One region of the Nocardia jiangsuensis genome, then DNA from elsewhere that is predicted to be linked to it. Evidence: predicted binding sites of a transcription regulator. Region 1 holds the regulator's gene; the other holds the start of a gene.
What was found. Region 1 encodes HspR, which represses chaperone genes until heat shock. Its sites were predicted from a motif close to ANNTGAGTNNNNNNNACTCANNT; they were not measured.
Positions count from the first base shown of each region.

Region 1 (3,407 bases):
ACCAGGGGTTCTCGTCGCTCTCGGTGATCGGGGTGACGGTGAGCCACTTGTTCGCCATCGCCAGCTGGCTCAGCGTCTCCAGGTCGTAGAGATCGCACGGGTGGTGCCCGCCGACGAAGAGGTGCACCTTGGGGTTGGTGCGGCGCTGCGCCATCGCCATGAGCTGGGCGCGCAGCGGGGCCAGCCCGGTGCCGCAGGCCACCATGAGCATGGCGCGCTTGGTGTTGCGCGGCAGCCCGAGCCCGCCGAGCGGGGAGCCGAGCAGCCACTGGTCGCCGACCGCGGTGTTGGTCACGATGGCCGGGCTGACCCAGCCGCCGGAGACCGAGCGCACGTGGAACTCGACCTCGCCGCTCGCGTTCGGCGGCACCGCGGGCGAGAGGTAGCGCCACATCCGCGGCCGGGAGGGGATCTGCACGCTCAGGTACTGCCCCGCCGCGTACTGCATGGGCTGGTCGAGCTGCACCCGGACAACGGCGAGGTTGCGCAGCACCTCGCGGCGCTCCACAACGACCCCGCGCCAGGCCGACGGCGTCGTCTCCTTGGCGGCCGCGCCGATCATCGTGTTCGCGATGACCTCGAGCCCGCCGTCCCAGGCCTGCTCGACCTCGTCGGTCCACAGCTCGGTGCCGGTGTACTGCCGCAGCGCCTTCTTCATGGAGTAGCCGACGGCGATGTAGTGCTCCGGCCGGACCCCGTACTTGCGGTGGTCACGACCGAGCTGAGCGAGGAACGGCTGGAGTTTCTCCGGCTCGTCCAGTTTGTCCAGGGCATAGGTGATGGCCTGTACCAGGCGGTCGCGCTGGGCATCCATGGCGGCCGGGAAGAAATCGCGGATCTGCGGGTAATCGGTGAACAAGATCGCGTAGAAAGTCCGCGCGAGCGCCTCTCGGCCCCCCTCTTCCGCGGCAACCGCCTTGAACGTCGTCCTGACCAGCGCGACGGTCCGCGAATCCATTTGTGTCACAACCCCATTTCGCACGTTTACTCTACCGGGGAACACTTCGGCAGCCGATGGAAACGAGTCTAGGTGCAAGTTTGCCAGCGCGGGAGCGATGCGCCGGAATATCACGAGCTTATTTCATAAAATACTGGATGGCCTGTTCAAAAAGCGCAATAAACCGACCGTAAGTTTGCCTATCGGGGTGAATTCTGTCCAGCATCCGCGGAAAGGGGCCGAAATGCCAACAGCCCTCGACGGGCACCGCTGCGGGAGCGAGTGCGCCGTCGAGGGCTGTTGATTTGCTGGCGAATTCCGAAATTCGCCGCGGCTACCGCGCGTGTCTATTGCGCGGCTGCCAGACCACCAGTGCGGTACTGCGTTGCTGGGGCGCCAGATCCGGCCGGTAGCCCGCCCGCAGGCGTTCCACCTCCGCCGAGAGCTCGGCGACCTGTTCGCGCAATTCCTCGACCTGGTTGGTCAATTCGATGATCCGTTTGATACCGGCGAGGTTGACGCCCTCGTCCTGGGAGAGCCGCTGCACCTCGCGCAGCAGCTCAACGTCCCTGGCCGAGTAGCGCCTACCGCCACCGGATGTCCGCTGCGGCGTGACCAGGCCGAGCCGGTCGTACGTGCGCAGGGTCTGCGCATGCATGCCTGCCAGCTGGGCCGCGACCGAGATCATGAAGAACTCGGCCCGCGCCGCGTTGGACACCTGTTTCGGATCGTCGGACATTACGCACCTGCCCATCCCGCACGAGGATCGAAGCCGCTGAGCTTCTCCGCCTCCTGATACCGCTGCAGCGCCTGGACGGCATTGTCGTCCAGCTTCGGCGGCACCGCGACCTTGACGGTGACCAGCAGGTCGCCCGCGCCGCCGCTGCGTTTCGGAACACCGCGCCCGCGCACCCGCAGGATCCGGCCGTCGGCGGTGCCCGGCGGCACCTTGACGCCGACCCGGCCGTCCAGCGTCGGCACCGAGACCGTGGTCCCGAGCACCAGCTCCGCGTAGCTCACCGGAAGCACCAGGGTCAGGTCGTCGCCGTTGCGGCCGAAGACCTTGTCCTGGCTGACGTGCACGGTGACGAACAGGTCGCCCGACGGCGCACCGCGCAGCCCGGCCTCGCCCTGTCCGGCCAGCCGGATGCGCTGCCCGTCGCCGACGCCGGGCGGAATCCGCACGGTGATCGTGCGGGTCCGGTTCTGCACGCCGGTGCCGCGGCAGTCGACGCACGGGTCGTCGATCAGCGAGCCGGTGCCACGGCACTCGTCGCAGGGTTCGCTGAAGCCGAAGGCACCCTGGTTCCGGCTGACCACACCGGCGCCGTTGCAGTTCGGGCAGGTGCGCGGGCTCGTCCCCGGCTTGGCACCGCTGCCGTGGCAGGTGGTGCACGGCGCCGGGCTCGTCATCCGCAGCGGGACCGTGACGCCCTGGGCCGCCTCGCGGAAGCCGAGGGTGGTCTCGGTCTCGACGTCGGCCCCGCGCCGCGGCCTGCTGGCCGCCCCGCGCGGGCCGCCGCCGCGGTTGAAGAGCCCGCCGAGCAGGTCGCCGAGGCCACCGTCGCCGGCGCCGCCCGCGCCGCCGCCGAAGATGTCGTTGATGTCGAAGTTCTGGGAGAACCCGCCACCGGCGCCCGGCTGGAAGCCGCCGCGGCCGAAACCGCCGCCCGCGAACAGCTTCCTGGTCTCGTCGTACTCCCGGCGCTTCGCCGGATCGGAGAGCACGGCGTGTGCCTCGCTGACGGCCTTGAACCGCTCCTCGGCCCGGTTGTCACCGGGCTTGGCGTCCGGGTGATTATCCCGGGCCAGCCTGCGATACGCCTTCTTGATCTCGTCCGGCGTGGCGTCGGCGGAGACACCCAGCTCCTTGTAGAAGTCCTTTTCGATCCACTCCCGCTGGCTCACCGAGCATCTCCTCCTCTCGCGTCTCTATCGTCCGGTCGTCTCGGCATCAGCTGCTCCCGATGCCGCGTCGCTCTCGCCGGTCGTGGAATCCGCTGCCTCACCGGTCTTCTCACCCGATTCTGCCGTGTCTTCCGGCACCGCGTCGGTGACTCCGACGAGCGCGTGCCGCAGCACCCGCTCCCCGAAGCGGTAACCCTTGCGCATGACAAGGCCGAGCACCGGGTCGGCGCCACCGCCCTCGTGCTGCACGGCCTCGTGCAGGGTCGGGTCGAAGGACTCGCCCACCGCGCCGAACTCCTCCAGCCCCTGCTTGCGCAGCGCCTCGGCGAGCTTGTCGGCGACCGCCTTGAGCGGGCCGGACTCCAGGTCGCCGTGCGCGCGCGCCCGGTCCAGGTCGTCGAGCACACCGAGCAGTTCGGTGACGACGGCGGCCTTCGCCGAGTCGGTGGCGGCCTTGCGGTCGCGCTCGACCCGGCGCCGGTAGTTGGCGTACTCGGCGGTCAGCCGCTGCAGGTCCGCGGTCAGCTCGGCCTCCTTGCCCGCGGCGGGGGCCGCCGCCGCG
Region 1 covers NZ_JBHSAX010000014.1:293,273-296,679, forward strand. Annotated here, with positions in the region: gene ACFO0B_RS15685 (globin domain-containing protein) at 1-958, opposite strand, end outside; gene ACFO0B_RS15690 (heat shock protein transcriptional repressor HspR) at 1,272-1,676, opposite strand; gene dnaJ (molecular chaperone DnaJ) at 1,676-2,845, opposite strand; gene grpE (nucleotide exchange factor GrpE) at 2,870-3,407, opposite strand, start outside.

Region 2 (3,407 bases), 310 kb from region 1:
TCGTCACCTCGTCACCGGTCAGGGCGTTGCGCTCCAGCTGTCGCGGCACCAGGAAGTCGCGCGCGATGGCGACCTTGTCGTCCTCGGTGTAGCCGTCGACCGTGATCAGCTCCATGCGGTCGAGCAGCGGGCCGGGGATGGTGTCCATGACATTGGCCGTCGCGACGAACAGCACGTCGGAGAGGTCGAGATCCAGGTCGAGGTAGTGGTCGCGGAAGGTGTGGTTCTGCGCGGGGTCGAGCACCTCGAGCAGCGCGGCCGCCGGGTCGCCCCGGTAGTCCGAGCCGACCTTGTCGATCTCGTCCAGCAGCACCACCGGGTTCATCGACCCGGCCTCCTTCATGGCGCGCACGATCCGGCCGGGCAGCGCGCCGACGTAGGTGCGCCGGTGCCCGCGGATCTCCGCCTCGTCCCTGACCCCGCCGAGCGCGACCCGGACGAACTTCCGGCCCAGCGCCCGCGCCACCGACTCGCCGAGCGAGGTCTTGCCGACACCGGGCGGGCCGACCAGCACCAGCACCGCGCCCGAGCCGCGGCCACCGACCACCTCGAGCCCGCGCGCGGCACGCCTGGCGCGGACCGCCAGGTACTCGACCATCCGGTCCTTGACCTCGTCCAGGCCGTGGTGGTCGGCGTCCAGCACCGCGCGGGCGGCGGTGACGTCGGTGTTGTCCGTGGTCCGCGCGGTCCACGGCAGGTCGAGCACGGTGTCCAGCCAGGTGCGGATCCAACCCGACTCCGGGCTCTGGTCGCCTGCCCGCTCCAGCCTGCCGACCTCGCGCAGCGCGGCCTCGCGCACCTCGTCCGGGAGCTCGGCGCCCTCGACCCGGGTGCGGTAGTCGTCCGCGCCGTCCGGCTCGTCCTCGCCCAGCTCCTTACGGATGGCGTTCAGCTGCTGGCGCAGCAGGAACTCGCGCTGCGTCTTCTCCAGGTTCTCCCTGACCTCGTCCCCGATCTTCTCGGTGACCTCGGCCTCGGCGATGTGCGCGCGGGTCCACTCGATGAGCCTGGTCAGCCGGGCCGCCGGGTCCGGGGTCTCCAGCATCTCGCGCTTCTGCTCGCCGGTCAGGTAGGAGGCGTAGCCCGCGGTGTCGGCGATCTCGGAGGGCTCGGTCAGCTGGTTCACCGCGTCGATGATCTGCCAGGCCTCGCGCCGCTGCAGCACCGAGACCACGAGCTTCTTGTATTCGTCGGCCAGCTCCCTGGTACGGCCGTCCGCCTGCGGAAGTTCCACCGGCTCGGCCTCCACCCAGAGCGCGGCACCGGGCCCGGTCACCCCGTGCCCGATCCGGGCGCGGCGCTCGGCCTTCAGCACCGCGGCGGGCGCGCCCCCGCGCAACCTGCCGACCTGTTCGACGGTGGCAACGACGCCGTACGTCGCATACCCCTCGTCCAGCCGCGGTGCCACCAGCACCTGGCCTTCCTTCGCGGCGCGCGCGGCATCGATCGCCGCCTGCGCCGATTCGTCCAGTTCGATGGGCACGACCATGCCCGGCAGCACGATCGGATCGGTCAGGAACAGCACCGGCAGGTTCCGAGGTGTAGTCACGATAACGACCCTTCTGAAAGTTGAGCTACGCCCACTCAACCCAGGGGGGCCGACCTTTGTTCCGGACCGATCCGGTGTTCGCCGAGGGCGAAGCCGGGCTCGCGGTGCGCCGAACTCACCGCAGTGCGCGATCGAGCAGCGCCCCGAGCTCGCGCAGGTGCCGCGCGTCCGCCGCGGCGTCGTAGCTGGCCAGGTCGCGCTGGGTGAAGCCGTGCGCGGCGCCCGCGTAGACCTCGGCCCGGTAGCGCACCCCGGCCGCGTCCAGCGCCTTGTTCAGCCGCTCGATCTGCTCCGGGGGCAGCGAGGGATCGTTGTCGGCGTGGCCGAAGTACAGCTCGGCGGTGATCCGGTCGGCGCCCAGGTGCGGGCTGTCGGCGGCGTCGCTCGCCAGCCTGCCGCCGTGGAACCCGGCCCCGGCGGCGACCCGATCCGGGTAGGCGGCGGCGGTGTGCAGCACCAGCGCGGCTCCCATGCAGTAGCCGGTGAGCCCGACCGGCCCCGCCGCCACCTCGGGCGCGGCGGCCAGCCAGTCCAGGTGGGCGCCCGCGTCGCGGAGCGCGAGCTCGGGGGTGAGCTGCTCCATCAGCGGGCGGATGCGGTCGAAGACCCTGTGCCGGTTGCTCGGATCGACGACGGCGGGCAGCTCGACCACCGGCGCGCGCCCGGCGCGGTAGAAGAGGTTCGGCACCAGCACGGCGTAGCCGCGGGCGGAGACGGCCTCGGCGATCTCGATGAGCGCGGGGCGCGGGCCGAAGGCGTCCGGGAAGAGCAGCACGCCGGGGTGCGTGGCGGAGCCGGGGTGGACGAACAGCGCGTCCGCGGTGCCGTCCGGGGTGGTGATGTCGACGGTCTGAATCGGCACGGGGTTCTCCTTCATCCGGCGGTGTCGTGGCGCGTTGACACCGGTTCGAGCGCAATGAGAATGTTGGGGCCCTGATATCTCACCACCCGGCAGGACCGAGGGGGATCGCGCCGTGACTGCTCTCGCCTCCGGGCTCTTCATCGACTGGGAAGAACTCACCGGGCAGTCGAAATTCGTGGTCGAGCTGATCACCTTCCCGATCTTCGCCGGGCTGGCCGGATGGCTGACGAACTGGACCGGCGTGCTCATGCTCTTCTGGCCGCTGCAGTTCCGCGGCGTGCGGATTCCAGGGCTCTCGGTGCTCTACCCGTACTTCCCGCGCCGGGTACAGGTGCTCCCGACCTTCTCCGGCGACGGCAAGCGGCTCGGCTTCCAGGGCTTCATCCCGGCCCGCGCGGAGAAGATGGCCAGCATCTGCGTGGACATGGCGATCATGCGGATCGGCAGCCCGAAGGATTTCATCCGCGAGCTGGACCTGGACGGCATCGCCGACTACATCGCGGTGCTCGCGCGCGAGCAGGTCGAGCCGCTGGTCGACGAGCTGATGGAGCGGGAGAATCCGGAGCTCTGGCGCAGCCTGCCGCGCGCGGTGAGGCAGCTGCTCTACCAGCGGGTGGACCGGGAGCTGCCCGCACTGTGCAGGCGGGCCTTCGAATCGCTCGGCGACAATGTCGACCAGCTGATCGACATCAAGAGCTTCGTCATCCGCTACCTGCGGCAGAACCCGACCATCCTCAAGGACCTGACCACCACCATCGCGGCGCCGGAGCTGCGCTTCATGGTGAAGATCGGGCTGCTCGGCGCGCCGTTCGGGCTGCTGCTCGCGCTCTACCTGCACCTGCACCGGACGCTGCCGGTGATCAGCGCGATCCCGGCCTGGGCGGTGGTCCTGCTCGCCTCCGCCGCGATCGGCGTCGTGGTGAACATGATCGCGGTGAAGATGGTCTTCGAGCCGGGCGAGCCGCAGCCGCGCTACCGGTACCTGTGGCGGCAGGC
Region 2 covers NZ_JBHSAX010000014.1:602,811-606,217, forward strand. Annotated here, with positions in the region: gene lon (endopeptidase La) at 1-1,489, opposite strand, end outside; gene ACFO0B_RS17175 (dienelactone hydrolase family protein) at 1,665-2,411, opposite strand; gene ACFO0B_RS17180 (hypothetical protein) at 2,524-3,407, shown strand, end outside.
Region 2: lon (endopeptidase La) is a predicted target of HspR. The motif match lies at 1,568-1,590, and genes of this name have one in related genera.